Regions from separate parts of the Glutamicibacter mishrai genome, predicted to be linked through region 3. Evidence: riboswitches for the same ligand, from Rfam matches in the RefSeq annotation. Region 3 holds a riboswitch; each other region holds the start of a gene.

Region 1 (7,543 bases), 910 kb from region 3:
TCTCGGTGCTGGGTCTGGCCTACGTGATGAACCTGTCCGGCCAGACCATCACCGTGGGCACCTGGCTGGCTGGCGCCGGCGGATTCTTCGCCTTCCTCTCGCCAATCCTGGGCTGGATCGGCACCGCGGTGACCGGTTCGGACACCTCGGCCAACGCACTGTTCGCCAAGCTGCAGCAAACAGCTGGCATCAATGCCGGCATCGATCCGAACCTGCTGGTTGCCGCCAACACCTCCGGCGGCGTGGTCGGCAAGCTGATCTCCCCGCAGAACCTGGCCATCGCCGCAACCAGCGTGAAGATGGAAGGCCAGGAATCGGTGATCCTGAAGAAGGTCGCCGGATGGTCGGTCGGCATGCTGCTGGTGCTGTGCGCCCTGGTCTACCTGCAGTCCACCCCGGTGCTCTCCTGGATGCTTCCATAGTTAGCTGACCGGCTAAAATAGATCCGATGCCAATTAACCCAGCTCCGCGTGCGTACCAGATCGTGCTTCAAGCAATTGAGGAAGATCTGCGTACCGAGAAGTTGTCCGTGGGGGACCAGCTTCCCGGTGAACGTGCGCTCGCGGAGCAGCATGGGATCTCCCGCGCCTCGGTGCGCGATGCCATCCGCATCCTTGACGTGATGGGCATTATCAAGACTTCCACCGGCTCCGGACCCAACTCCGGAGCGGTGATCATCTCCAACCCCTCGGCCGGCATTTCGCAGGCTTTGCGCCTGCACTTGGCGGCCAAGGGGATCAACGTCCGCGAGATCGTCGAGTCGCGCATCCTGCTGGAGACCTGGGCCGCGCAAATGAACCCACGTGACCCGGTCTATGCCCAGCAGGTGATCGACCGCACCGCGGTGTTGATCATGCGCATGGATGATCCGCAGCTCTCGCGCGAGGCCTTCCACCGCATTGATGCAGAATTCCATGTGCTGCTCGCGTCCATGGCCGGCAACTCGGTGGTCGAATCCATGATGGAATCGCTGCGCAATTCAATCAGCGATTACGTCTCCGACTCGGTGCCCAGCGATGAGGCATGGCAGCCGGTGGTGCGCGTTCTGCGCCGCCAGCACAAGGCCATCCACCACGCCTTCGCCACAGGGCAGCGCGAGCGCGCAGCCCAGCTGCTCGAAGAGCACATCAACTGGTTCTACTCGCAGACGCGGTCGATGTAGCCGGGAGCGTAACAACTCAATAAGTAGGACTTTATAGCTCCACGACTCCCTTATGTCTGATATGTTTTGGGAAAGCGACGGGGCTACTTTTGCGGATACGGCAGCTGGTTTTTACCGGCAGTGGGTTCCCGTCGATGAACCATCGACACTTCCATGCGAGGGAATTCATGAGTCAACTCTTTGACCTATCCGGACGATTGGCCCTAGTCACCGGGTCCTCCCGCGGCATCGGCCGCGAACTGGCCCGCGCCCTGGCCAACGCCGGAGCCACCATCATCCTGCACGGCCGGGACGAACAGCGCCTGGCCGAAACCGCTGCGGACTTCACCAGCCGCTACGGAGAAGAGCGGGTCCACAGCGTCTGCTTCGACGTCACCGATGACGCCTCCGTACGCGAGAACATCGCAGCCATCGAAAAGAACATCGGCGCCATCCGCATCCTGGTGAACAACGCCGGAATCCAGCACCGCGTGCCCATGCTGGATTTGGAAGTCGCCGACTGGCAGCGAGTGATCGATACCAACCTGACCAGCGCCTTCCTGGTAGGACGCGAAGTAGCCCGCGGCATGGTGGAACGCGGCGAAGGCAAGATCATCAATATCTGTTCGGTGCAAACCGACCTGGCCCGCCCGACCATTTCCGCCTACACCGCAGCCAAGGGCGGCCTGCGCAACCTCACCCGCGCCATGACCGCCGAATGGGCTGGCGCTGGACTGCAGATCAATGGCATCGCACCGGGCTACATCCACACTGAGATGACCCAGAACCTGGTGGACGATGAAAAGTTCAACTCGTGGATCCTGGGCCGCACCCCGGCTGCCCGCTGGGGCACCGTCGAGGACCTGGCCGGCCCGGCCATCTGGCTGGCATCGGATGGCTCCAACTACGTCAACGGGCAAACCATTTTCATCGACGGAGGCATGAGCGTTGTCGTCTAGCACCCTTTCCTCCACGACCATGGCTGTGGTCGCCCACGCCGCCGGAGACCTGCGCATCGAACAGATCGACGTGCCGGCACCGAAGGCCGACGAAGCACGCATCGCCATCGCGTACGGCGGCATCTGCGGATCGGACCTGCACTACTGGAGCCACGGCGCCGCCGGGGAATCCATCCTCAGGGCACCGATGATTCTCGGACACGAGATCGTGGGAACTGTCATTGAAGCCGCCACCGATGGCAGCGGGCCAGCAGCCGGAACCAAGATCGCCGTGCACCCCGCAACACCGGGGGACACCGGCGAACCGTACCCGGCAGATCGTCCGAATCTTTCCCCGGGCTGCACCTACCTCGGCTCGGCCGCCCGTTACCCGCACACCGAAGGCGCCTTCGCTCGCGAAGTGAACCTGCCAACGCGCATGCTGCGCGAACTGCCTGGGGGACTCTCGCTGCGCGATGCCGCGCTGGCCGAACCGGCAGCGGTGGCGTGGCATGCCGTTTCGCGTGCCGGAGATGTCTCAGGCAAAAAGGCCCTGGTGATCGGGGCCGGCCCTATCGGCGCGCTCGCTGTGGCAGTGCTCAAGCGTGGCGGCGCCAGCGAGATCATCGCAGTGGATATGCACGAGAAGCCATTGGCCATCGCCCGGGAACTGGGCGCCACCTCCACCCTGCGCGCCGATGACCAGGAAGCCATCGCCAACATCAACGCAGATGTGGTGATCGAGGCCAGCGGCAACTATCGCGGCTTGGCCTCAGCGGTCCGCGGCGCAGTGCGTGGTGGCCGAGTGGTCATGGTGGGCCTGTTGCCAAGCGGCGAACAGCCCGCGCTGATTTCACTGGCCATCACCCGGGAACTGGAACTAGTCGGTTCCTTCCGCTTCAACGGCGAAATCGATCAGGTGCTCGAAGCCCTGGCCGACGGCTCCCTGCAGATAGGTGCAGCCGTCACCCATGAGTTCCCAGTGGTTGATGGGATTGAAGCCTTTGAAACCGCCAAGGACTCCTCGACCTCGGGCAAGGTGCTGCTCAACTTCCTGGACCAGTAGCTCTCGCGAGTCCCAAAGTGCACTGTGGCGGCCAGTAGTATCAATGGCCGCCACAGTGCACTGCTGTTTTCAGCTTAGGCTAGCTGGCTTCGATCAGCTGCACCGAGGTGGTGACGGGCACCGGGTTGGCGAAGAGGTCAAGCACGGGGCAGTGTGCATCTACTGCCTGGCGCAATTCCTCGTAGCGTTCGGCGGATTCCGGACCAGCAATCTGCACCTTCAGGTCCACCGAAGAGAAGCCGGGGCGGATGGAAGGATCGATGCCGAAGAGCCCGCGGACATCGAGCTGCCCGTCCGCAGTGATCTGGACATCGTCAACCTGGATTCCCAGGTTCTCGGCGTAGAGCCGATAGACCACGACCTGGCAGGACACCAAAGCTGCCAAAGCGTATTCAACGGGGCTGGCGGCCACGTCGCTGCCACCGAGCGCTGCTGGTTCATCGACGGTGAAGGTATGCTTGCCGGCGCGGATATTGCTGGCCACCGAATCAAAGCCTTCGCCCTGGACCGTAAAGGTCAACGCGGCGCTATGCGGTGCGGCGGAAATCCGTTCGCCCCAACCTGCACCTGCTTCTTGAAGGCGCTGTGAACGGTCCTCGGCTACTGAGAGTTTTGCTGTTGCGTGAGACATGGGGGAGTCATCCCCTTTCTGGCGCAGGGGGCGCCATCGTTTACGATCTTGGATTTCAAGATGCGTCGAATCGTCACCTGGGGCACCCCGCACAATGGCTCAAGGGTTGCCGTCCGCTCAGCCAGGGCCTTGATGAGTGGAACTCGTGATTCAGTAGTTCCTTTTTATCCGCTAACACTGGGCTCGGTAAAGTATCCACTTAACGTTTCGTCATGGCTGTCTTGTCGCTATGCATCGATAGGATGGAGGGTAGCAATCCGCTCTAACGCACTACTTTTGGATGGCGATGATGGAATTCCAGCTGAACTTTGAATCTCTGGACTTATTGGTCTCTGACGATGAACTTCGTGCTGGACGGATGTATCACAAAGCGGGTCTCGTTCAAGACGTTGACCGATACCAAAGGGTTAGCAGTTCAGGCGTCACCGGCCTGGTCGCAGGTCTTGAAGTGGTGGCGAATTTCCACATTGTGGGGGATCGCATTGAATTTGAAGGATTTTGCTCAGGGCATCCATCCGAAAAAAGCTGCGCAGAGGTGGCGGCGTTACTCCTAGAGGTCCTCAGCGACGAGGATGATCCGCTGATTGTTTCTGACATCGAATCGGACCCATACGCGTGGCGTCGCAATGCAGTACCTCAGTGGGAGCGAAATCTTAACCGACTGTTGCCGGTGCCCGAGGACGAAATAGACATTATTGAAGAACCTTTGGGGCTGATCCTGAAGATTCTTAGAACGCCTCGGTATGGTGGCGACGACCTGCTGACTCTTCAAGCGCGCCCAGCTAAGCGGGGAAGCAAGAGTCCTTGGGTGCAGTCCGGGGTGAGCTGGAAATCAGTGGCCTTTGACGAACATTTCCCTCGGGAACAGCGCCGAGCGGTAATTGAACTGAACCGTCTGCGAGAGCACGCAGAAAAGCAGAAGTATGGTCATTTCTGGGAAGCCAAGGACTGGATTTCCTTGATGGAGGTGCCCGGCAGGGACTTGATAGCTGCATTTGGAGAGCTTCGGGACGCTGGCGTAGCGATCATCAACGGTGCCACTTCAGGCAAATCTGAAGTGAACTTCAGCGAGGTACAGGCCCAGGCGTACCTGGATATGCGTCGCGGCGAGAACGGGTTGACGGTAGAAGGCATCCTCAGAGGACCTGTAGAGGAGCACACTCACTTATTGCCTATCGGCAACCCGCCAGCTCTTTTGGCGTATTCGTCGAAACCGCTGGAGAAATCCAAGGACTGGGGACTGGCCGAATTTGCCGAGCCCGTTTCGGGCGAGCTAGCGACCTTTATCGCTTCTGGTGTGCAGTTCATTCCGTCAACCGATGTCCAACGATTCGAAGATTCCCATCTGGACCGCATGAGGGCATTGGCACCGTTGAAAAGCGCTGACGTTTCCTACGCCATTCCCGAGCCTCCTCGCCCGGTGTTGAGGCTGCGAGTTTCCAGCACTGCCGAAACGGTGAATCTGCACTATTCGTGGAAGTACGCGCCCAAAGCGACCAAGCAGCGCAGCGTCGAAAAAGAGATCTTGGCTTCAATCAAGGATAAATTGGGCGACGACTCGGCGTTAGGCAACGTGAATTCACGCGGGATCTACGAGGACCGCGAGTTGAGCATCGATGAGTCCATCGACTTCATGGTCTATACCCTGCCGTTGCTTGAAGAACACCCAGATATTCTCATCGAAGCGCAGAATCAGCTACCTAAGTATCGGATCCTTGATACGCCGGCAACGGTCTCTATCGAGGCCGGTGAAAACACCGGCGACTGGTTTGATCTAACGGTCGAAGTCACCATCGATGACATCAAGGTGCCCTTCGCGTTGTTGCTGGCAGCACTCACTCTGCGATTGGATTACTTGGTCCTTGAAGACATGACGGTCATTCCCATTGCAAGTGAAGACTTCGCGCAATTGCGCCAGCTGATCGCAGAAGCTGGCGAACTAGGCAAAGTCGAAGGCAATACGATTCGAGTCCACAAGCTAAGCATTGACTGGTGGCACGAGCTGCTGGATCTGGGCATCATCGAAGCCCAGCATAGCCAGTGGTTGCAGAACATGAATGAGCTCAGCCGCGGTGAAGAACTTCAAAAGGTGCAGCTTCCCGAAAGCTTCAAAGCGAACCTTCGCCCCTACCAGGAACAGGGGCTTTCATGGTTGAATTTCCTGCGCACCCACTCGTTGGGCGGGGTACTCGCAGATGACATGGGGCTGGGCAAGACCGTCCAATTGCTGGCTTGTCTCGAACAGGCCCGCCTTGAGAATCCAGATCAAAAGTTCCTCGTCCTGGCTCCGACATCCGTCGTAGGCAACTGGATCAATGAAGCCCACCGATTCACCCCGAACCTCAAAACGTGGGGCATTACCTCGACAGCCAAGAAGGCCGGCCAAACCGTAGCCGATCAGTTGGGCGATGCCCAGCTGATCGTAACCAGCTATACGATCTTCCGGCTGTCCTATGAGGAATTCGAAGCCGCCGGCTTTTCCGTCATGATCATGGATGAGGCGCAACAGCTAAAGAACCACACATCCAAGGGCTACAAGCAAGCTCGGCAGCTGCCAGTTCCATGCAAATTCGTGGTCACCGGCACTCCGATGGAAAATAACCTGATGGAACTGTGGGCTCTGGTTTCGATGGCTGCTCCCGGATTGCTGGGCGGTCAAAACGCCTTCAAAGACAATTACCAAAAGCAGATCGCTGATGGGGACAAGGAACGGCTGGATCGGCTCAAGAGCCGTCTGCGTCCTTTCGTCCTTCGCCGTACCAAAGAACAAGTTGTGCCAGAATTACCTGCCAAGACCGAACAGATCCTGGAAGTGGAACTGGAGCCAAGCCACCGTAAAGCCTATGATCGTCGTTTCCAGCGTGTGCGTCAGGAAGTGCTCGGTTTGGTGGATGATGTTGATTCGAACAGATTCAAGATCTTGCAGTCCTTGACGCTGCTTCGCCAGCTGGCTTTGGACCCCTCACTGGTAGGCGAAGGGGACGGTGCCAGCGCGAAGCTCGAATTGCTGCGTGAAATGATGGGCGATGCCGTCGCCGAGGGCCACAAGATCCTGGTCTTCAGCCAGTTCACTAGCTTCCTGACCAAAGCGAAGGACATCGCCGTAGAACTAGGCATTGATCACGGCTATCTGGATGGCTCGACCAGTGGTGCCAAGCGCAAGGATCTGATCGAAGGATTCACCGACGGCGACTTCCCGGTCTTCTTCATCTCGCTGAAGTCTGGCGGCTTTGGCATCAACCTCACCGCGGCGGACTACTGCATCTTGTTGGACCCATGGTGGAATCCGGCGGCTGAGGCCCAAGCCATTGACCGAGCACACCGCATCGGCCAAGAGAAACCTGTCTATGTTTATCGTCTGGTTGCCAAGGACACTATTGAGTCCAAGGTGCTGGCGCTTCAAGCGAAGAAGACTCAGCTGTTCAATGATGTCCTCGGAGACGAAGCCCAAGCGGGCCAGCCAGCAGCGCTCAGCGCAGATGATTTCTTGGCCCTGATGGAGTAGTTTCCCGGTTAATCGAGTTCGTCGAAACTGATGTTCAGACGGTGTAAGAGCTCGCCGAAGTTCTGCAGTTCGCCTGGTTCCCATTCGGTGAGTTGACGACGAAGCTCCTGGCGCAGGGTGTTGCCGCTGGCCTTCCACTTCTCGTGTGCCATAGGTGTGGCAGAGACCAGCTGCGCCCGGCCATCGGAAGGATCTTGGGTGCGGTTGACCAGTCCAAGAGTTTCAAGATGTTTGACCAGTCGGGAGATGGTGGCCTTGTCTA
Region 2 (7,543 bases), 650 kb from region 3:
ATAAATGTTCGCGTGTTGGCTGGCTTCATCAATAGGTGGTTCCTGCTGATGCATCTGTGCCAGCACGGCGCCCACGGCATGCTGATCTAAGGGCGTTCCATCGTCGTCGATGATTTCTGTGATCAACACCGGATAGCCATCTTGGACAACCAATTGCTCCGGACGGGCAGAAGGCACGCCGTGATCTACCGCCCACGCGCTGAGCTTCAGCTCCTTATGCTGAAGGTCTCGCGCCGGAATCTTCGGATTATTTGCGGTATCAAAAACTCGTGCACGCGGGACACGGTAACTTTCGCGCCGTTTTTCCGTGGCCGCGATGAAAAACAGAAATTCAACACCCTCGCCAGCAAGGAATATGTCGTTCGCTCCTCGTCGATTGGCCAGGCGCGTGGCCGCCGTCGAGGCACTGATCGCTACTGGGTAAGACATCTGTTTCCTGTCCGTTGGCTACGGAAATTTGATTTTGTAATTGGTGGCTCAAAATTCCCCTGCACGTTATGAATCAGCCACTGAGACTTGTAATCGCTGCCCCTGCAGTTCAGCAGCGACAAAGTTGAGAGATTGCGAATAGCTGCCCAAGGTAATTTCCTGGTGGACCACGTTTCCGTCGGACGAACAGGGAACATTGATTTCCCCGTGGTCCGTGCTATCGCTGGTGTTCCATTCAATCGTGGACGACCTCTCCTCACCAGAACATTGCATGGCCAGAGAATACTGTCCACCGTTCAGTGGGAAACCCAACGATAACTCTTGATTCGGCTGCGTCACCTCAGTTCCAATGGATACCAATTCATGCTCCTGGTGCAGGGCGTCGGCTGAAGCCTGAATATCATTGGCGGAGCATCCGCCAAGGCAGAGGGAAACCATCGCCAGCAAAGCGGCTGGTACCACGGACCTACTTCGCAATGTTCAGCTCCCCACAGCCTGCGCGGCATTCTCAATCCGCGGCCCGATCTTGCGCAAGAGCTTATCGATCCTTGGGTCATCGGTGCGCGAGAGGGTATCCGAGAGTCGCTCCAGGCTCATCAGCCCGAGCCAGATCTTCGCCCGATGCGCTTCATCAGGGCTCGGCGCAATCAAATCCACCATCTCCAGCCCGTGCCACAGGCTCAAGTACGCGGTGTTCAGCGCCGGATCCCAGGCGGCGGCCAGATCCCAGTCCAGGATGCCGATCAGCTCTTCATCCACCCAGTGCATATTGTGCCCGGCCAGATCTCCATGGACCAGGCTCGGCGGCACCTGCGCCAACTCATCGAGTTGCGCCCACAGGCTGCTGGCCGGGCCGCGCAATTCTTCAGGCAAAGCATCAAAACACTGCTGTTGGCGCTCATCGGTCCACGAGCCGCGGAAGGCAAAAGGGGAGGCCAGGTGCTCGCGCAGCGGTTCAAGCTCGACCTGGGCCAGGTCGCTGACCAGCTTGCCCAAGATTTTGGGGTCCCCGTAGTGCGGTTCATGGGCGCTGCCCGGGATGAAGGACATGGCTACCGAGCCCAGGGAGTCCACCGTCTGGATCTGCGAGGTCGCCACCGGGATCTGGTAGTCCAACTGATCGGACACGAGCTCAAGCAGCTTGATCGAGCGCGGCATTTCTTCGGTGGCGTCGATGGTGCGAGCCATGCGGATCACCGAGTCCGGATTGGCGATCACCACCTTGTGGAACTGTCCGCCCTCGTTGACCGACGCGTGCTCCCAGGAAAGATCGGGGCGCAATCGGCGGGCGATCGACAGTTCTTCTTCCGTGGCAGGACGGGACACAGATGCTCCTTTAATTCGCTACCTTCAGGCTACCAAAGCCCGCACACAGCCTGATCAGCCTATGATCGAGAACGTGAATGCCAAGATCCTGAAGTTCGAGATCGCCCTGGTCCTTGCCTTGTCGCTGGGGCAGAGCGCGATCTATTCGATCATGAGTTTTGCCGATAAGGCCACGCGGGGTCCGCTGCGCGAACAGACTACCTCGCTGAACAACCAGCTGAGCACCCGCGAATTCTTCGACCTGTCCTACCAGCTGCTAGATATCCTTTTCGCGCTGGTGCCGGTGGCGCTGGCCCTGTATCTGATGAAGCGCAGCCTGGGCCTCGGCACACGCGAGATCGGTTTTGACCTGCGCAAACCTGGCCGCGACGCCCTGGCCGGCACAGGGCTTTTCCTGGCCATGGGGCTTGGCACCCTGGGGGTCTACGCAGCCGGCCGGGCGCTGGGCATCACCACGGCGCTGTCCGCGGCCAATCTGGGGGACTATTGGTGGAGCGTGCCGGTGCTGCTGCTCTCGGCGGTGCGCCATGCGGTGCTCGAGGAAGTGCTGATGCTCGGCTTCCTGTTCAGCTACGCCAAAAAACTGCAGCTGGGATTGTGGACCACGATCATCAGTTCGGCGGTGATCCGCGGCAGCTACCACCTCTACCAGGGAGTGGGGCCGATGATCGGCAATATGCTCATGGGCGTGGTCTTCGGCTGGGTCTACCACAAGTACGGTCGGGTAATGCCGCTGGTGATCGCGCACTTCCTGCTTGATGCCATCGGATTTGTCGGATATGCGCTGATCGGCCCGGCGATCGGGATCGGCGGCTAACCCGGATAAACTGCAAGAATGCAGATTTTCGAGCTGGCTGAAGAACAGATTCCCGATGCTGTGGCGCTGTGGGAAAACACCGGGTTGACCCGGCCCTGGAACGATCCCTACGCCGATGCCAGGCGCGCTTTGGAAACCCCCACCTCCACGGTGCTGGCCATGATCGAAGATGAACAAGTTCTGGCCACCGTGATGGCCGGCCACGATGGGCACCGCGGCTGGCTGTATTACGTGGCGGTGGACCCGCAGAGGCAGGGCTCCGGGCTGGGCGCCACGATGGTGGATGCCGCCTGCGCCTGGCTCGCCGAGCGGGGCGTGCCCAAGGTGCAGCTGATGGTGCGCAGCGAGAATACCGCGGTGCGTGGCTTCTACGAGCGTCTTGGGTTCACCGATCTTCAGATCCTTGCCCTGGGCAAGCGCCTGGATGCCGGCGCATAAAAATGAAAGGTGGGGACGCCATTGTCCCCACCTGCCAATGTACTACAACACCACTGGGCCGTTCTCGGTTTCGAAGGTCACCGACATGATGCCCGGAGTGCCATTGGGCGCCTGGTAGGCCATGGTCACTGCCCCCAGGTGCACGTTTTCCGGCTGCCCCAGCCACTCCAGCACCCGATCGCGGGAGCCGGCAATGGTGATCTCGCTGATCGCCCCGGCCGGCTCCAAGGCTTTGGAAGGATGCAGGTCCTTGGCTTCCTCGTCCCAGGAGATCAGGTACGGGCATTGCGGGTCGGCGATCAAGCCCTTGATGCCGATCTGCTGCCAGGTCAGCTCGCGGCCATCGGGGAACTTGCGGTTGCCCGGAACCGCCTTGCGGCCCAGCCGGTCTTCGGCGCTGGATAGATCGTCCACCGAAACGCACCAGCCCATCCAGCCGCCACCGAGCTCCGAACGAGCCCGCACCGCTTGGCCGAAGGGGGCCTTGTCGCTGGCCGGGTGGTTCAGCACCTCAACGACTTCCAGGTACTGTCCATGCTTGAGCGGGAAGATGACATTGCGCGTCCCGAACCTCGGATGCACGCCTCCCTTGACGAACTCCAGGCCGAGCGACTCGGAGATTCTTTGCGCGGTTGGCAGCAGCCCATCCGGGCCACAGGCATAACTAACGTGATCTAGCCTCATCATGAAGCCATCATGGCAACATGTGACCGCAGTCTCTACTTAGGCGACCCTAATCTTTTTTGCTGAATCGAATTCTCTGCGGCAAAAGCGCGAAGTATGTGAAATATGACCGATTGCGACCATTTCAGGGCGCTTGCATTGCAAAGATCTTCGGTTTTCGGGCACACTGGAAACAGGTCATGAGTCCCAGTAACAAGCCCCGGCTTACTGGGCGGCAACCCTCCAACCGCGGTGGGGTGCCCCGGGTGAAGACCTGGCCCTTAGCTGCACAAGGCGGCTAAGGACAAGCGCGGGTAACCCTGGAAGACTTCTTGATGAGGTGCTTCCTGTCGGTGTCTTCTCAGTGGTGTACCCCCATAGTCATGAAACGCTATTTGGAGGAAACCATGAGCAACAACTGGTCATTTGAAACCCGTCAGATCCACTCCGGCCAAACCCCGGATCCGACCACCGGCGCACGCGCGCTGCCGATTTTCCAGACCACATCTTTCGTCTTCCCGACCGCACAAAGCGCCGCCGCCCGCTTCGCCCTGCAGGAACTGGAACCGATCTACACCCGCATCGGCAACCCGACCACCGACGCGGTGGAAACCCGGATCGCCGATCTGGAAGGCGGAGTGGGAGCGCTGCTGCTCTCCTCGGGCCAGGCCGCCACCACCTTCGCCATCCTGAACCTCGCCGAGGCCGGCGACCACCTGGTGGCTAGCCCCAGCCTGTACGGCGGAACCCAGAACCTGCTCAAGCACACCCTCAAGCGCCTGGGCATCGAAGTCACCTTCGTGGCCGACCCGGATAACCTGCAGGACTGGCGCGACGCGGTCCGCCCGAACACCAAGGCGTTCTTCGGCGAAACCATTTCCAACCCGCGCCAAGACGTGCTGGACATCGAAGAAGTCGCCAAGATCGCCCATGAAAACGGCGTGCCGCTGCTGGTGGACAACACCCTGGCCACCCCGTACCTGATCCGCCCGATCGAATTCGGCGCCGACATCGTGATCCACTCGGCCACCAAGTTCCTCGGCGGCCACGGCAACGCGATCGCCGGGGTGATCGTGGACTCGGGCAACTTCGACTTCGCCAAGGACCCGCAGCGCTTCCCGGGCTTCAATACCCCCGATGAGTCCTACAACGGCCTGGTCTTCGCCCGCGATCTGGGCGTGGACGGCATCCTCGGCGCCAACCTGGCCTACATCCTCAAGGCGCGCGTGCAGCTGCTGCGCGACCTGGGCTCCGCAGTCTCGCCATTCAACGCCTTCCTGATCGCCCAGGGGCTGGAAACCCTGTCCCTGCGCATCGAGCGCCACGGCGAAAATGCGCGCGAGGTAGCCAGCTGGCTCGAAGCCCGCGCCGAGGTGCAGAAGGTCGCCTATGCGGGCCTGGCCTCCTCGCCATGGTTCGAGCGCGCGAAGAAGTATTCCGAGCACGGTGCCGGATCGATTATCGCTTTCGAGCTTGCCGGTGGCGCTGCCGCCGGACAGGCGTTTGTCAACGCGCTGGAGCTGCACTCGCACGTGGCCAACATCGGCGATGTCCGCTCGCTGGCCATCCACCCGGCCTCCACCACCCACGCACAGCTTTCCGAGGCCGATCAGATCGCCGCCGGCGTAAGCCCCGGCCTGGTCCGCATCAGCGTCGGCCTGGAGAACATCAAGGACATCCTCGCCGACTTGGAACTGGGCTTCAACGCTGTTGCCGCCCTGGATTCCGCGGCCGGCGATAACAAGGAATTGCAGGAAACCCTTTAGGAATGGCATCCATTGCAACCACCGAAGAACCACAGCTCGCCGGCGGCCAAGACGGCATGATGCGCCGTAGTGCCGTCGGTGAGCACCACTTCGAATTCGGCGGCTACCTGCCGCAGGTAGAGCTGGCCTATGAGTCCTGGGGAACCTTGGATGACGACCGGTCCAACGCCGTGCTGGTAATGCACGCGCTGACCGGCGACGCCCATGTTGCCCAAGGCGACGCGCACAGCGCTGGCTGGTGGGACGGATTTGTCGGCCCCGGGGCCACGATCGACACCGATAAGTACTTCGTGCTTGCCGTGAATATGGTCGGCGGCTGCAATGGATCCACCGGCCCGTCCTCGCTCGACGAGCACGGCGTGCCCTACGGCTCACGCTTCCCGTTCGTCACCATCAAGGATTCGGTGCGCCTTGAAGCCCGCCTCGCGCAATTGCTGGGAATCACCTCCTGGCATGCGGTGATCGGCGGATCGATGGGTGGCGCGCGAGCGTTGGAGTACGCGGTCGAATTCCCCGAACAGGTCAAGAACCTGGTGGTGATGGCTTCCTGCGCCCAAGCCACGGCCGAACAGATCGCCTTCGCCCAGGTGCAGGCCCAGTCCATCAGGCTGGACCCGAACTTCAACGGCGGCGATTACTACAGCAACGGGGCTCGTCCGGATGCCGGGCTCGGCCTGGCTCGGCGCCTTGCGCACATCACCTACCGCTCGGCAGCCGAGCTGGAGGCCCGCTTCGGGCGCACCGCGCAGCCCGGCGAGCAGCCCACAGGCCAGCTGGACGGCCCGCGCGGCCGCTACCAGGTGGAAAGCTACCTGGATCATCAGGCCACCAAATTGGTGAACCGCTTTGATGCCAACAGCTACCTGGTGCTGACCGAGGCGCTGATGAGCCACGATGTGGCCCGCGGCTACGAGTCGCTGCAGGTCGCCTTGGCGCGCCTGGACAAGGTCAACGTGGTGGTTGCCGCGGTCAACTCGGACCGCCTGTATTTCCCGGAGCAATCCGAGATGCTTGCGGCCAACTTGGCGACCCCCACGACGGTGCATTACATCGATTCGCCGATCGGCCACGATGGCTTCCTGACCGATGCCAGCCAGCTCGACGGAGTCTTGCGCAGCCGGGTTTTCAGCCGCTAGAAGCATAAAGCGAAGGGACAGCTCCCACCAGTGATCGGTGGACGCTGTCCCTTCGTGCTGTCTAATGCCCGGTTACTGCGCGCTGTCGCCGGCGCCCAGCGAATCATTGGGCTTCGGCGCGGTGAATGGCGCAGCCGACGGGCGCTTGGGGGTAATGCCATCGCCTGAGGACTGGTGGCGCAACCGGCGCAGCACCCACGGCGCCAGGTGCTCGCGAGCCCACTGCAGGTCTTCGATCCGCGCCTCGCGCCAGCTTCGGATATCTGCCGCCGGCGCGACCTCGGTGTCGATCGAATGCGGCACGTTCAAGGATTCCAACGCCATGGCGGCAATGCGCTGATGGCCCATGGGGGAGAAGTGCAGGCGATCCGGCGCCCACATCTGGGCCTGATGCAATTCGCGCAGCGCCCACATGTCGGCCACAATCGCGTCGTACCGCGCAGCCACGGTGCGAATATTCTCGTTGTAGATGGCCACCTTGCCGCGGATGCTTCCCAGCACCGGCGTATCGCGGATATCAGGACCGGTGACGATCAGCAGGGTCGCGCCCGTCGCGCTGAGCTTCGATACCGCGCCGTCAAGAATGTCGGCGATCTTATCCGGATCCCCGCCTGGCCGCAGCACGTCGTTGCCGCCGGCGCACAAGGAGATCAGGTCCGGCTTCAAATCAATGGCGGGAGCTACCTGTTCGGCCACGATCTGTCCGATCAGCCGGCCGCGGATTGCCAGGTTTGCGTAGGCGAAATCTGGAACTGTGCTGCTCAGCTCCTGAGCCAGTCGATCGGCCCAGCCCAAGTGCCGGCCGGGATTTGATGGATCGGGATCGCCGATTCCTTCGGTGAACGAGTCACCCAATGCGACATAACGACGCCAAGGATGAAGCGACTCTATTGCGGATTCGGGAGTTTCAAGGTCAAAATCTTTAGGCACAATCTACATTGTTACCCTATGGTAACTATCCGTCAATC
Region 3 (7,543 bases):
GTCGGGATGGTGGAGCCTGGCAGCTGCGTGGCGGCAGCCCCGTAGGCGACGGCGTTTTTCAGCCGTTCAGGGGCGCTGGCCCCTGCAACATCTGCCAGCAGGTAGCCGGCCAGCGACGAGTCGCCGGCCCCCACCGTGCTGCGCGGGGTGATCGGGGTGTGCGATCCGTGCCAGACGCCATCCTCGGTGACCAGCAGGGCGCCCTTGGCGCCCAGGGTGGCCAGGACTGCGCCGATGCCCTTGGCCAAAAGCTTTTGCGAGCATTCGGTGGCCAGCTCTACCGAGCCTTCCAGCGCTTCCTCGTCGCAGCCGCCGACCAGTTCGGCCAGTTCTTCGGCGTTGGGCTTGATTAGATCCGGGATGTGCTGCGCGCTGTGGGCGAAGAGCTCGATCAGCGGAGCGCCAGAGGTGTCCACCGCGATCTTCGGGCACTTCTCGCCCAGCTCGGCACGAAGCCGAGCGGTTAGCTGCGCGTAGAAGTCGGCGGGGACTCCCGGCGGCAGCGACCCGGCCAGCACCAGCCAGTTGGCTTCGGCGGCTGCCCCGGCGACCAGTGCGCTGAGCTCGGCGAGCTGGCCGGCGTCCAGGCTCGGGCCTGGCTCGTTGATCTTGGTGGTGGTTCCATCGGGATCGGTCAGCGTGATGTTGGTGCGCAGCGGTTCGGTGATCGACAGGGTGCGGTGCGCCAGCTTGTCGCTGGACAGCGCGGTGATCAGCGGGTCGGTGCTGGCCCCGGGCAGTACGGCCAGGGTCGGGACGCCGGCCGCGGCGATGGCGCGGGAAACGTTCACGCCCTTGCCGGCGGCCTGCACGTGGCTGGCGGTGGCGCGCTGTACTGCGCCGTGGGAGAGCGGTTCGCCCAGTTCAATGGTTTTATCCAGTGCCGGGTTGACGGTCAGGGTCACAATCATGCGATCACCACTTCTACATCTGCGGCTTCCAAGGCGGCGGCGAGTTCCTCGCCGGGCTGCTGATCGGTGACCAGCGTGTCAATGGAATCCAGGCGGGCGAAGCAGACCAGGGTTTCCTGGTCGAACTTGGAGCTGTCGGCCAGCAGGACCACGCGGCGTGCGCTGGTGACCAGTGCGCGCTTCACGGCCGCTTCCAGCGGATCGGGGGTGCTCAATCCGAAGCCTGCGTGCAGGCCGTTGGTGCCGATGAAGGCGATGTCCGCGCGGTGCCGCGAGTATTCCTCGACGGTCTGCGCTCCGGAGGTCGCGCCGGTCAGTCCGCGCACGCGTCCGCCGATGAGCTCTAGGATGCCTGACTGGCTCTGCACCAGAACCGAGGCGATGGGCAGTGCGTGGGTGATGACGACCAAACCGGCGTTGGCGTTGGTGCGCAGCATGCGTTCTGCGAGGAATTCGGTGGTGGTGCCGGCATCGATGATGACCGAGGCATCCGAGACCGGCAGCAGGCTCAGGGCGCGCTGGGCGATGCGGGATTTCGCGTCGGCGTGGATTGCGGTGCGCACCAGGTGGCTTTCCTCGCGGGTGCTGGCCTCGGTGGTGGTGACCGCTCCGCCGTGGACGCGGCGCAAGAAGTTCTCTGATTCGAGTTGGGCGAGGTCGCGGCGGACCGTTTCCCGGGTGATTTCAAAGCGTTCGGCGAGTTGCGCGACGGAAACTTTTCCGTCCGATTCGAGCTGCTCGACGATCAGCCGGTGTCGTTCTTCGGCGAACATTTTCTGCCTCCGGGATTCCTCATGACCTGCACCACATGAATCTGTGTTTCCATGACTTTATGCCCGAATGCGTGGGAACGTCAAGTGAAATGTGAGGGAAATTTAACGAACCGGACATTTGAAAGTGGTTATAGTTGGCATTTTGCCGTATGAGATGCCTGTGGGCCGCAAAAATCGGCCTGGAAACTTTGATCAATCAAGTCTGGGTCCGCGGTTTGTGCAGGTCCTGGCATTCGGGATCCGATGCCGCGGGTTCACTCTTGCCGACTAATCTGAGCTTCTTTCAAGTGACCACGTATACCTCTTGAGTTCTAGAACGTATGGGTAGCAAAATCTTGATATGTGGGAGATTGATGTCGAGATCATCGAAGGCTGGCTCATGTCGTTTGATGAACAGTCGTAGGCTCACGTGATTCTGCGCTGAGGCTCCCGGGTCCCAGAAGGATTCGCATCTAATTCGCAGATGAGCCCGCAGGGCACGCCAACTTATTGGTGGCTGGTGATAAGCGCGGACACTGGGAGAACTGGTACCGAGAAAACATTCCTGTCGCGGATTATTTGTACGAAGCTCATTTAGAACAGCTACAGAAAGGCGGACGCAATGACTAAGAATCTCGAAGAGCTACTGGCGCAAAGGCCTGTGAACGAACAGCTCGCATCAATATTTGAGAATCAATTGCGCGCCGAAATCCGCGCCTATCGTCCCAGGGAGTTGCGTGAAAAATCAGAACTCACGCAGACCGCGATGGCTAAGGTCCTGGACGTCAGCCAGAAACGAGTCTCCAACATCGAGCACGGCGCGGTTGAGCGGGCACAAGTTGATACTTTGCGCAGGTACGTTGAAGCGCTCGGTGGGACGTTGCTCGTGGAAGCGAAATTCGGCGATGAAACTTATCGGATCGCCTAGAGCTGGACTGTAAAAGACAGCTAATGCCGGTGCCGGGCAACCAAATAAGTTGCCCGGCGCCGGCATTAGATCATCAGGACTGGTTAGGCGAGCACCTGGCGCTTGGAAGAAATCACGCCCGTATTAAAACCGGCCAGGCGCAGTCCGCCGTGGAAACGGGCGTGCTCGATCTTGACGCAACGATCCATCACGACGTTCAGGCCGGCTGCTTCCGCTCGGCGTGCCACGTCTTCATGCCATGAACCTAGCTGGAGCCACAGGGTCTTCGCGCCCACAGCCAAGGCCTCGTCCAAAACCGAGGGCAGGTCATCGTGCTTGCGGAAGACCTCCACCAGGTCCGGGGTCTCTGGCAGATCTGCCAGAGACTTGTAGACCGGCTGGCCCAAGATCTCATCCAGTACCGGGTTGATGAAGTACACCTTGTACTTGGACGAAGACAGCAGGTAGGTCGCGACGAAGTAGCTGGCACGCGAGGGCTTGTTCGATGCGCCCACGATGGCAATGGTCTTGGTGTCGCGCAGGATGCCCAGACGCTCGGCTGCGCCCGGACCTTCCCAGGTGCGTTCGGTGGTGCTCATTAGTTAGCTCCCTTCGGTGCGGCAGGAATGGCGCAAGCTGCACCGTCATAGGTTGGTGCCGCGAATTCTTCGGCAGAACCAGCAACGGCTTCCTGCGAAGCGGTTAGTGCCTGATCCAGATCCCAAAGGATGTCCTCGACATCTTCCAGACCCACCGACAGGCGGATCAGGTCTTCTGGAACGCCGGCGGCAACCAGCTGGTCAGCGCTCAGCTGCTGGTGTGTGGTGGACGCTGGGTGCAGCACCAAGGTGCGGGCATCACCGATATTGGCCAGGTGGCTGGCCAGCTGCAAGGCTTCGATGAACTTGGAGCCGGCTTCGCGCCCGCCCTTCACGCCGAAGCTGAAGACCGAGCCGACTCCCATCGGCAGCAGTTCCTTCGCGTGCGCATGCTGCGGGTGCGATTCCAGGCCCGCGTAGTTCACGTAGGTGACGCGCGGGTCTGCTTCGAGCCATGCGGCAACCTGCTTGGCATTGGCCAAATGGTTGTCCATGCGCTGAGGCAGGGTCTCCAGGCCCTGCAGCAGCTGGAACGCCGACTGGGCTGGCAACGCCGGGCCGAAGTCGCGCAGTTGTTCGCTGCGCAGCTTGGTCAGGAAGCCGTACTCGCCGAAGTTGGCCCACCAGGAGACATTGCCGTAGCTGGCTACCGGTTCGGTCATGGCGGGGAACTTGCCGTTGCCCCAGTTGAACTTGCCGGATTCCACCACTACGCCGCCAAGGGTCGTGCCGTGGCCGCCGATGAACTTGGTTGCCGAGTGGATCACGATATCGGCACCGTGCTCGATCGGCCGCAAGATATATGGGGGAGTGAGCGTGGAGTCGACGACCAGCGGAATCAGGTGGCGGTGCGCCACCTCGGCCAGGCCCTTGAGGTCGGCGATATCGCCCGAAGGGTTGGCTACCACTTCGGTGTAGACGGCCTTGGTGTTCTCCTGGATGGCGGCCTCGAAGTCGGCTGGATCATTGGAGTCGATGAAGGTGGTGTTGATGCCGAAGCGGCGCAGTGAGACGTCCAGCTGAGTGATGGTTCCGCCGTAGAGCTTGGAGGAGGCCACGATGTGGTCCCCGGCCTGGGCAAGGGCGGCGAAGGTGACGAACTCGGCGGCCATGCCCGAGCCGGTGGCTACTGCGCCGATGCCGCCTTCCAGGGAAGCCATGCGCTCCTCGAAAGCAGCGACGGTCGGGTTGCCGATGCGCGAGTAGATGTTGCCGTACTTCTGCAATGCGAAGAGGTTGGCTGCGTCATCGGCATCTTTGAAGACGAATGAGGTGCTCTGATAGATGGGCACTGCGCGGGCGCCGTGCTCGGCATCGGGGGTGCCACCGGCGTGCAATGCGCGGGTGCGGAATCCAAACTGATGATCTGCCATGATGGCTTACGACTCCTTGTCGATTGGGTTTTCGCGATTCACCGCTAGGCGGTGGCGCGATCGAGGCAGGAATCCCGGAATCAATGTCGCTTCCTGTTTTTGCTTAAACAGGAAAAGCGGCTGCATCGTTTCTGGCGGTAGCACCGTAACCACCGGATGTGGCAGGTTGCTGCGGCTTCATCGAACCAGATCTCTCAGCCGCTCGGGATGGTGTAATAATCTTCGCAACATGACCGTTCGTGACCTAACTATGAGTCGTAACGTTGCGTATTGGACGTAATATCGGAGATTCTTCGATATCCATGCTCGCCGGTACGCTGGACTCATGGATACTGCGCTGGTGTTGATCAGACACGGACTGACCGATTGGAATCTGGCTGGCCGCCTTCAAGGGCGTACCGACATTCCACTGAATGACACCGGACGCGGACAAGCCCGCGGTGTCGGCCGCGAATTGGTAGGCCAGGGCTTCTCCTTGATCCTCGCTTCCCCTCTGGGCCGGGCCCAGGAAACCGCCGCATTGATTGCCGAGGAATTAAACGCAGAAACCGGCCAGCCGGTCCCGGATCTCATCGAACGCGGATTCGGGCCGTTGGAAGGCCGGATCATGGCCGAGGTCTCCGACGAGGAATCAGTGTCGTTGCAGTCCCAGCTCGAACCCATCGACGATATCCTGCGCCGGGCGATTCCCGCTTTGATTGACCTGTCGGTGGAACATGCCGGCAAGAAGGTGGCCGTGGTGAGCCATGGCGCAACCATGCGCGCCATCCGCGATGCACTGGCTGGAACCAAGCTGCCACGAGGCGTGGAAAACGGCGAGATCATCCAGATCAATATCCAACGCCTCAACGAGCTGGCTGAAGAACTCGATTTGGTCAGCTGCTAGGACCTGGAAGTTTTCTTCTCCGGAACCTCACACTTTTGCAGCGCACTGCGTTTACATGGTGAAAGCCCGTCAAGGCGCCAAACTTCAGGAGAGCCATGCAAGTACCCTTTGAGCGGATAGTCCAGGATTATGGGCTGAACGTATTACGGGTTTGCCGTGCCTTGCTTGATGAGCACCGCGCCCAGGACGCCTGGTCCGAGACCTTCCTTTCCGCGCTCAAGGCCTATCCGCAGCTGGCGGATGATGCCAATGTCCTCGCCTGGCTGGTGCGTATCGCGCGCAACAAGGCCATCGATGAACTGCGCAGGAACAAGCCGGAGATCCTTGACGATCACCAGCAATGGGACCACGCTGACGGCCAACCGGATCTTGGGCTGGAGCTGGAGAACCTCCAGCTCTGGCAAGAGGTTGCCCAATTGCCCCAGAAACAACGGCTGGTAGTCGGGTACAGGTATCTCGGCGGGTTGAGCTATGCGCATATAGCCCATCTGGTTTCCGGGACTGAGGCCGCGGCTCGGCGTGCAGGCAGCGACGGGATCAAGAACCTTCGCCGGATACTCGGCGACGACACACTGTGGCAGGAGCAGTCATGACTGACTCAAGAATCAACCCAACCGCAACCGGAGAAGAAACCGCGCTTTTGGAAAAACTGGGCAATGAACTTCGGGCCAAGGCGCAGGCCGAGGAACTGCTCGACGTTTCCTACCGCATCGTTGATAGCCCGGTAGGCTCGCTGCTTTTGGCCAGCACCACGGCTGGCCTGGTGCGGGTGGCCTTCGAAACCGAAGACCACGACAAGATCCTTGAACTGCTCGCTCAAAAACTCAGCCCGCGAATCCTCAAGGATCCTTCGCGCCTGGATGCCGTGGCCAGGCAGCTGGACGAGTACTTTGCCGGAACCCGGCACAATTTCGACGTGCCCTTGGACCTCAAGCTCTCCACTGCCTTCCGCCGCCAGGTTCAGCTGGAGCTGGGCGAGATCGGCTACGGGCATACCTGGAGCTACTCGCAAATGGCCGAGCGCATCGGCAACCCGAAGGCCGTACGCGCCGTCGGGTCAGCCTGCGCGACCAATCCGATCCCCATCGTCCTGCCGTGCCACCGGGTGCTGCGCACTGATGGGTCATTAGGCGGATACCTGGGCGGACTGGAAGCGAAAACAGAATTGCTGAAGCTGGAAAATCCGGACTTCGGTGGTGCGCCGGGCACGCTGTTCTAGAGCCCGGCTCAGTTGTTTTCGCGGATGCGCTTCAGGGAGAGCTGCAGCTGGGCAGCGGTCTGTTCTCCCAAGCCCAGCAGCGGAATCATCGCTTCGGCTTGAAGCAGCAGGTGCTCCCAGCCGTCGGAATATTCCAGGCCCTGGTCTATGGCCGACTGGATTGTTCCCGTGACGTGCTTGCCGTACACGAAGTCATAGACAAAGGTTCCAGGCGTGAGCCGGGTTTTGCCCCAAGGCGCTGGGTCTTCTGGATACTTGCCGATGGGTGTGGCATTGATGATCAGCGAGGCTTGCGTGGCTGCTTCGGCAACGTGCGAGAAATCCACGGTCCTGCCCCGGATTCCCATGCCATTGGCCAGGGACAACAGCTCTGCTGCGACATCCTGGTTTCGGTCCGTGATGGTGACGGTGCCGATGCGCCCCTTGAGCGCAACCAGCGCGGCCCGAGCGGCGCCACCTGCGCCGAGCAGCAAAACGTGATCATGGGATTTCGCGGCAAGCCTGTTTTCTACGGCAATCAGATCAGTGTTGTAGCCGTGGAGCTGATCGTCCTGCCGAATCAACAGGTTTGCTGCGCCGCTGAGGCTGACCTGTTTGGAGCGTTCGTCCGCGATGGCCGCGGCCCACTGCTTGTGGGGCATGGTCACGTTGGCGCCAATGACGTCCGCGGCGAGCAATCCGTCATGCACTTCCTGCATTCCGCTTTGCGCAGGTACGTCCCAAGTCAGATACTCCCACTTGTTGCCAAGCTCTTTGAATACTGGATTCCAGAGGTCGGGTGACATGGTGTGGGAGGCGTGGGATCCGATGATGAATAGTTGTGTTGCGTTGTCCTCGTAACTCATTGTTGTCCTTCCGAGACGAACTGGTTCAGTGTTGATGACGCAGGCCGTTTA
Region 4 (7,543 bases), 460 kb from region 3:
GCTGAAGAATCAGAACCCACGGTGACGGAATCAGCTGTTTTGGCAGAACCTGAAGCTACACCTGAGCTCACGGCTGAAGTGAGTGAGTCAGCCAAGGCCACCGAAACGTCATCGGACGACGTCGCAGTCGAGGACGAGGATCCTCGCTGGGCTCAAATTGACGCGCTGATGCCCGAAGGTAGTGAGGACTGGGATGAAGCCCAGTGGGAAGCTTTCGATGAAACCGAAGCAGGCCAAGAACTAAACCGGCTTATCGATGAAGTGCTAGCTGACGAAAGTTACTGGGAAGACGAGTACGAACTTTCTGACGAGGATCAGGCTTTCTGGGACGCTATTACCGAGCTTCTTCCTGAGGAAAGCTACGACTGGGATGAAGCGCAGTGGGAAGAATATTTCCAATCCGACAATGGCCTTGAGCTGATTGACTTGATTCTGCCATTCATCGCCGAAAGCATCGAAAGCGATGAAGACGCCGCTGAGTTCCAGGCGTTCCTCGAAGAAGTATTTGCCCATGATCCCGACCTGCGAGCGTACTATCTTGAACTGTTCTTCGGCATCGAGGCAGCTCCCGAGGATAACGGTTCTGACGGAACCGTAACTGAAGAAGAACTGGTTCCGTCCGAGAGTGAATCTCCTTCGGCCAGTGCTGTCATCGAACCTGCAGGCCAGGTAAAACCAGCAACTTCGGTCAAGAAGGAATCGTCCAAGAAGAGCGCCGACGCTGTTGCACCGGCACTGGCAAACACCGGTTTTGACGGTGTCGCGGCTGTCGGTGTGGGGCTACTGCTGGCCTTGGCCGGTGTAGTATTTGTTGCTCTGGGCCGTCGGAAATCTGCCAAGCACTAGTTCGGCGAGATATTACTGGCGAAATGCCAATTGAAGCTGTTCGGCCACCGCCTTTGAGACGGTGGCCGAACAGCTTCAATTCTTTATTTGCGACTTTTCATCCAAGCGGTGCCAGGCACGGTTATGGTAGACCAATCCGTTGCTGGGCTGGCCGGGTTCGCTATCTCGTTCAATGTGCGACTCAAGGGCGCGCGCGACAAAAACCGTGGAGGTGCCCGCCTGAACCCGTTCGGTGACCGCGCAACGTACCCAGGCCCGGACGCCATCGAATACCGGTTCCCCGGTGCTCAGCCTTGACCACGTTTGCTTCTGTGCGAAGCGGTCGATCCCACTGGTTGCCCCCAATTTAGCCACCTCGATGTCGTGCACATCAAGGCTGTGAACGACCAGCGTTGCTACCTTGGTCAGTACTTCTGCTGCCGAAGACAGCGCAGAAATCGAGAAAACGAGCAATGGCGGATCAACGCTGATCGAAGCCACGGACGTTGCCGTGAGGGCAACTGGTCCGTCGCCGGCATCGGCGGTTATCAGGCTTACGCCACCGGGGTGACCGCGGAAGATCGCTTTGAAATCATCTGCGGGCAACGATGGTGTCGCTGATTCTGTCACTTCAGACGCGGGCACCAACAAGCTCCTCGCGCAGGATGCTAGCTCCTGCGCTGAGCGCATTGAGCTTGGCCAGGGCCACATCGCGGCGGAACGGGGCCATGCCGCAATTGGTGCTGGCAATCAGCTTGTCGGCATCGACAAATTCGAGTGCGTTGCGCAGAGTCTGCGCGACTTCCTCAGGAGTCTCCACAGCGTCATTGGCCACGTCGATAGCTCCGAGCATCACTCGCTTGCCGCGCACCAATTCGACAACCTCCAGCGGGACATTCGAATGGTGGGACTCCAGCGAAACGGTGTCGATGGAGGAAGCCTGCAACAGCGGGAAAGACTTCTCGTAGTGGCGCCACTGAGCGCCCAGAGTCGCTTTCCAATCGTTGTTCGCCTTGATACCGTAGCCAAAGCAGATGTGGACTACGGTCTCGGCTTTGAGTCCCTCGCAGGCGCGCTCCAGCGCAGCGATGCCCCAGTCGGCCACCTCGTCGAAGAAGACGTTGAAGGCAGGCTCGTCGAACTGGATGACATCCACCCCGGCGGCTTCCAGCTCGCGGGCTTCCTGGTTCAGGATGGTCGCGAATTCCCAGGCCAGCTTCTCGCGGCTGCGGTAGTGCGCATCGTACAAGGTGTCGACCATGGTCATGGGGCCAGGAAGGGTCCATTTGATCTGCTTGTCGGTACAGGAGCGCAGGAATTTCGCGTCCTGAACGAATACCGGCTTTTCACGTTCAACGGCACCGACGACGGTGGGGACACTGGCGTCATAGCGGTTGCGGATGCGCACGGTCTCGCGCTTCTCGAAGTCGACACCACTCAGGTGCTCAATGAACGTGGTGACAAAGTGCTGGCGCGACTGCTCGCCATCGGAGATGATGTCGATGCCGCGCTGGGCCTGCTCGAGGACCGCTGCGCGCATGGCGTCTTGCTGGCCTTCGCGCAATTGCTTGCCTTCAAGCTTCCAAGGGGACCAGAGCTTTTCAGGCTCGGCAAGCCATGACGGCTTGGGCAGGCTGCCGACAATCGACGTGGGGATAAGCGGGGAAGTCATGAGTTATCTTTCGGAATCTTAGGCGACTGGAGTCGGGTAGGAGGAAGACCACTGATCTAGCAGTTGGCGATTCGGGATGATGAAATGCTCTTCGGTGAACTTGCCTTGGATCTTGCCCAACTGAGTTCGTTCTTCGCGGTCATAAAAGACGCGAGTGGGGGAGAAGTCTTCGGCGCCCAGGCTCGGGTGGTACACAGAAGGAGCGGCCGAATTGGCGTTATAGATTTCCGGGCGATAAATCTTCTGGAACGTTTCCATCGTGCTGATGAGGCTGATCAACTGAAGGTTCGTGTAGTCATTGAGCAGGTCGCCGCGGAAGTAGAACGCCAGCGGTGCGACAGCGCCCGGCGGCATGAAGTAACGCACGCTCAAGCCCATTTTCCCGAAGTACGCGTCGGTCAATGAATTTTCATCCTGCTGGTATTCCAAACCGAGCACTGGATGGCTGTTGCCGGTGCGGAAGTAGGTCTTGGAAGTCGAGACGCTGATGCAGACCACCGGCAGCTGGGCAAAACGCTCACGGTACGCCTGTGAGTTCAAGAAATGCTGGAAGAGCTGCCCATGGAGATCGCCAAAATCTTCCGGAAGCACCGGGGCTCCGCTGTCATTGCACGAAGCTGGAAGCACCACGCTGAAGTCGTAATCGCGGACATAAGAAGAAAAATTATTGCCGACCATGCCCTGGGACCGGGTACCCGTGAGTTTATCCACGATCGTGGTTTCAAGCACTTCTAAAAGGGGAAATTCCTGATCGGTATTATTGGCAGAAACATGTACATTTGCGGAAATGATTTCCAATTCCAGTGCATAGCGGTCACCTTGGGGATTGTCCCAGTGAGCCTGGGAATTGAAACGGCGGTTGATCATCGTCAGGGCATTGCGAAGGTTCTCTTCGCGGCGCTCTCCGCGCGCCAAATTGGCGAAGTTTGTCGTGGTTCGAGAATTCGCAGAAGGGGAGTAATTCTCGTCGAATCTTGTGGTGCTAATGCTGAAATTTAATGCGTCTGCCATGATGGCCAATCTGTATTTGGGAGGCCTGGACAGGCCGAGGGGAAGTCGTTGCGTCAATCATGCAGGGTGATTCTTGATATCAGGTAACTCGATATAACTATGGATTCATATAGACTCAAACTATGGTTCAGGTTTCGAATGGATTGACACTGCAGCAGCTGCGCTATTTTGTGGCGGTGGCCTCGGAGGGGTCGATCTCGGCTGCCGCCGACCTCATTTACGTCGCGCAGCCCAGCATGTCGGCGGCGATGAAGGAGCTCGAATCGCGGGTGGGGCGCACCTTGCTGGTGCGCTCGGCCAGGGGAGTGACGCTCACCGCCGAGGGCGCAGAATTCCTCGGCTACGCCCGCCAGGTCCTGGAGCAAGTGGAACTGCTGGAGCACCGCTACCTCGGCCGGCCGGCGGCAAGACGACTGCTGGGTGTCTCAACCCAGCACTACTCCTTTGCGGTGGATGCCTTTGTCCGGATGGTCCAGGCCAGCGGGGCCGAGGAGTACCAGTTTTCGCTCCGCGAGACGCGCACCGAGGAAATCATCGAGGACGTGCGCACGCTGCGCAGCGATATCGGGATCCTCTACCGCAACGACTTCAACCGGAAAGTCATCGACAAGCTGCTGCGCGAATCCCGCCTGGTGTTCCACCCGCTGTTCCTCGCCGACCCGCACATCTTCGTATCGCGCAGCAACCCGCTGGCCACCCGTGACCAGGTCACCCTCGAAGACCTCGAAAACCTGCCCCGGCTGACCTTCGATCAAGGGGCGAACAACTCGTTCTACTTCGCCGAGGAAGTGCTCTCCACACGCTCCAGCCAGCGGGAAATCCAGGTCTCGGACCGTGCGACCATCTTCAACCTGATGATCGGCCTGGGCGGGTACACGATCTCCACCGGCATCATCAGCGACGAGCTGGATCCATCCATCGTTGCCATCCCGCTGGACATCGACGAGCGCATCGAGATCGGCTGGATCGATCACGCCGCGATCCCGCTCACCGACCAGGCTCAGCGCTACCTGCAGGAAGTCCGCGCAGTGGTGGCCAGCTTCGGGGTGGAAGTGCTCGGCTGAGCCGCCAACAGCGTAACTCTCGGTCATCGAGTGCCGCTCCTTCGTCATAAACTTCCGAAAAAGCCTTGAAAGTCTCGGGGGTATTCTCATTTTGGTGCGTCACAAAGTGGCGCCAGCCACCGCGTCATCATGACAAGTGCACGACATATGAAGCTTGGCGGCCTTGTATGAAGCCCGCCGCCCGATAGCGCTTGCACCCCTCGCAGCCCATGGCCAACCATGGAAGAACAACAAACCATCAAGAGCGACTAAGAGATCTGGCTCGTTGACGTCGCAGCAACCATCGGGAAACCGAAAGGTGCTAATGCCAGGAACGATGGAGCAGTTCCGAACGCGTTTTCGCGCTGTGCTTCGTGCCTTTGCACGATGCCTAATCGGTGCACTCCCTCGCAGAGAATCGAGGAGGAGCTATGAGCCAAGGAACCGACGCGGTCCACGCAGGATACCGCCCGAGCGGAGACTTCCGCCCGATGCTGCCGCCACTGCACAATTCCGCCGCCTACCAATTCCAGTCGCATGCCGAAGCGATCGAGAAGTTCGCGCTGCGCCAGGCCGGCTTCACCTACTCGCGCACCGGCAATCCCACCGTCTCGATCCTTGAACAGCGTGTGGCAGCACTGGAAGGCGGAGCCCACGCGGTGGCCACCGCCACCGGCCAGTCCGCGGTGGCGTTGTCCTTGCTGGCGCTGACCCAGGGACCCAAGCACATCGTGGCGTCCTCCTCGCTCTACGGCGGCACCGTGGATCTGCTCACCGACACCTTCGCCGACTTCGGCATCCGCATCAGCTTTGTCGACCAGGCCGATCCGGCCGCCTGGGCCGGGGCCATCGAGGACGACACCCGCGCATTCTTCCTGGAGTCCGTCTCCAACCCGCTGTGCACCGTGGCCGACCTTCCCGCTATCACGGCCATCGCCCACGAGCACAACATCCCGGTGGTCGTGGACAACACCCTGGCCACCCCGCTGAACGTGCGGCCGCTGGATCATGGCGCCGACATCGTGGTGCACTCGGCCACCAAGGGCCTGGCCGGACACGGCTCGGTACTCGGCGGGATCGTCGTGGACTCGGGGGAATTCGACTTCTCCGACACCGCGCGCTGGCCGCAAATCGCCGCCCCGCGAGTGCGCCTGAACAACACCTCGCTGCTCGAACGCCACGGACCGGCCGCCTACGCGATGCTGGTCCGCTCCAAATTCCTGCACGATCTGGGCCCAACCTTGGCCCCGGCCAGCGCCCAGGGCATCCTGGCAGGCATCGAAACCCTGCCGGTACGCGCCGCCCACGTGCAGCGCAGCGTCACCACCCTGATTCACGAGCTCTCTGCCCACCCGGGCATCGCGGCCATCCACCACCCGTCGCTGCCCGCCCACCCCAGCCACGAGCTGGCCAAGAAGCTCACGCCGAAGGGAACCGGCTGCGTGGTGGCCATCGAGCTGGCCCACCCGTCGCTGGTTTCCCCGGTGATCGACGGGCTCAAGCTGATTTCGCTGGCCGCAAATGTGGGGGACACCCGCACCATGATTTCGCACCCGGCCACCATGACCCACTGCCGGCTCTCTGCCTCCCAGCTGGCCGACGCCGGCCTGAACACCTCAACCCTGCGCCTCTCGGTCGGCCTGGAAGACCCAGCCGACCTGCTCGCAGACCTCACCCAGGCCCTGGATCTGGCATTGGACCAGGCCCTGGCCCCGCAAACCCAAGGAGCATGATGACTGGCTTCAACACCCAGGCCGTCCACGCCGGCCAGCACAAGGACCCGCACACCGGCGCGGTCGTCCCGCCGATCTACCAGACCAGCACCTTCATCCAAGACGGCATCAACGTGCTGCGTTCCGGGCACGAATACTCCCGCGGCTCCAACCCGACCCGCGACGGTTTCCAGGATCAGCTCACCGCCCTGGAAGGCGGGGCCGCCGGATTCGCTTTCGCCTCGGGCATCGCGGCCGAAGACGCCCTGCTGCGTGCGGTGCTCGAACCGGGCGACCACATCATCCTCGGTGCCGACGGCTACGGCGGCACCAATCGGTTGATCTCCAAGCTGCACAGCAAGTGGGGGATCACCTCCTCGGCGGTGGATATCACCAACCTGGACTCGGTGCGCGCCGCCGTGCAGCCGAACACCGCACTGCTCTGGGTGGAAACCCCCTCCAACCCGCTGCTGGGCATCGCCGATCTGGCCGGCTGGGCTGCCATCGCCCGCGAGCAGGGTGCCCTGCTGGTCGTGGATAATACCTTCGCCACTCCTTATCTGCAGCGCCCGCTGGATTTTGGAGCCCACGCGGTGGTCCACTCCACCACCAAGTACATCGGCGGGCACTCCGATGTGCTGGGAGGTGCGGTCATCGTGGCCGATCACCTCTTCCGCGGGCAATCCCTGGCCGAAGCGGTGGGCTACCAGCAGTTCGCCGGGGGAGCGGTGGCCGGACCGCAGGATTCCTACCTGGCCGCCCGCGGACTGAAAACCCTAGGCCTGCGCATGGAACGCCACTGCGCCACCGCTTCCACGCTGGCCCGCTGGCTCGATGCGCAGCCCGAGGTCACCCGGGTCTACTACCCGGGGCTTGAGAACCACCCGGGCCACGAGCTGGCTGCCCGCCAGCAGCACGGTTTTGGCGGCATCGTCTCGGTGGCCCTGAAGGACGAGGCGTCCGCCCGCGCCTTCGCCGAATCCATGGAGTACTTCCAGCTTTCGGTGTCCCTGGGCGGGGTGGAATCCCTGGTCTGCTATCCGCGCGAAATGACCCACGCTTCGCTGATCGGCACCGAGCTGGAGATCCCGGCCAATCTGGTCCGCCTCTCGGTGGGCATCGAAGAGGTCGAAGATCTGATCGCCGATCTGCAACGCGGGCTGGCCGCGGCCCGCGCTGCGTCCAAACCGGTCGTCACCCGGGTACGTGAAAAGACTCTGGAAAACGCCTGATCGCATCGAACCGCGATGATCGGGCGGCGTGCCCCAACCCTGGAGAAT

Evidence for each region. Region 3 has a riboswitch for S-adenosylmethionine ahead of D3791_RS09660 (O-acetylhomoserine aminocarboxypropyltransferase/cysteine synthase family protein). Riboswitches for the same ligand answer to the same signal wherever they lie in the genome.
Region 1: another riboswitch for S-adenosylmethionine. It lies ahead of D3791_RS05360 (OsmC family protein); the one in region 3 lies ahead of D3791_RS09660 (O-acetylhomoserine aminocarboxypropyltransferase/cysteine synthase family protein).
Region 2: another riboswitch for S-adenosylmethionine. It lies ahead of D3791_RS12705 (bifunctional o-acetylhomoserine/o-acetylserine sulfhydrylase); the one in region 3 lies ahead of D3791_RS09660 (O-acetylhomoserine aminocarboxypropyltransferase/cysteine synthase family protein).
Region 4: another riboswitch for S-adenosylmethionine. It lies ahead of D3791_RS11820 (O-acetylhomoserine aminocarboxypropyltransferase/cysteine synthase family protein); the one in region 3 lies ahead of D3791_RS09660 (O-acetylhomoserine aminocarboxypropyltransferase/cysteine synthase family protein).

What each region holds. Positions count from the first base shown of each region.
Region 1 is NZ_CP032549.1:1,126,602-1,134,144, reverse strand. It holds gene D3791_RS05380 (L-lactate permease) at 1-422, shown strand, start outside; gene D3791_RS05375 (FadR/GntR family transcriptional regulator) at 449-1,162, shown strand; gene D3791_RS05370 (SDR family oxidoreductase) at 1,330-2,100, shown strand; gene D3791_RS05365 (L-idonate 5-dehydrogenase) at 2,120-3,145, shown strand; gene D3791_RS05360 (OsmC family protein) at 3,225-3,776, opposite strand; SAM riboswitch class IV at 3,808-3,927, opposite strand; gene D3791_RS05355 (DEAD/DEAH box helicase) at 4,312-7,281, shown strand; gene D3791_RS05350 (MarR family winged helix-turn-helix transcriptional regulator) at 7,290-7,543, opposite strand, start outside.
Region 2 is NZ_CP032549.1:2,692,956-2,700,498, forward strand. It holds gene D3791_RS12675 (phosphotransferase) at 1-429, opposite strand, end outside; gene D3791_RS12680 (hypothetical protein) at 496-891, opposite strand; gene D3791_RS12685 (phosphotransferase family protein) at 910-1,755, opposite strand; gene D3791_RS12690 (CPBP family intramembrane glutamic endopeptidase) at 1,817-2,572, shown strand; gene D3791_RS12695 (GNAT family acetyltransferase) at 2,591-3,010, shown strand; gene D3791_RS12700 (VOC family protein) at 3,053-3,697, opposite strand; SAM riboswitch class IV at 3,870-3,990, shown strand; gene D3791_RS12705 (bifunctional o-acetylhomoserine/o-acetylserine sulfhydrylase) at 4,081-5,439, shown strand; gene metX (homoserine O-acetyltransferase MetX) at 5,442-6,575, shown strand; gene D3791_RS12715 (SGNH/GDSL hydrolase family protein) at 6,648-7,505, opposite strand.
Region 3 is NZ_CP032549.1:2,039,040-2,046,582, forward strand. It holds gene D3791_RS09640 (1-phosphofructokinase family hexose kinase) at 1-911, opposite strand, end outside; gene D3791_RS09645 (DeoR/GlpR family DNA-binding transcription regulator) at 908-1,684, opposite strand; gene D3791_RS09650 (helix-turn-helix domain-containing protein) at 2,286-2,591, shown strand; gene D3791_RS09655 (CoA-binding protein) at 2,675-3,169, opposite strand; gene D3791_RS09660 (O-acetylhomoserine aminocarboxypropyltransferase/cysteine synthase family protein) at 3,169-4,542, opposite strand; SAM riboswitch class I at 4,662-4,756, opposite strand; gene D3791_RS09665 (histidine phosphatase family protein) at 4,883-5,428, shown strand; gene D3791_RS09670 (RNA polymerase sigma factor) at 5,524-6,021, shown strand; gene D3791_RS09675 (methylated-DNA--[protein]-cysteine S-methyltransferase) at 6,018-6,647, shown strand; gene D3791_RS09680 (shikimate dehydrogenase family protein) at 6,656-7,492, opposite strand.
Region 4 is NZ_CP032549.1:2,503,662-2,511,204, forward strand. It holds gene D3791_RS11795 (hypothetical protein) at 1-846, shown strand, start outside; gene D3791_RS11800 (flavin reductase family protein) at 922-1,470, opposite strand; gene D3791_RS11805 (methionine synthase) at 1,457-2,497, opposite strand; gene D3791_RS11810 (DUF1852 domain-containing protein) at 2,516-3,508, opposite strand; gene D3791_RS11815 (LysR family transcriptional regulator) at 3,631-4,572, shown strand; SAM riboswitch class I at 4,805-4,895, shown strand; gene D3791_RS11820 (O-acetylhomoserine aminocarboxypropyltransferase/cysteine synthase family protein) at 4,983-6,284, shown strand; gene D3791_RS11825 (cystathionine gamma-synthase) at 6,284-7,495, shown strand.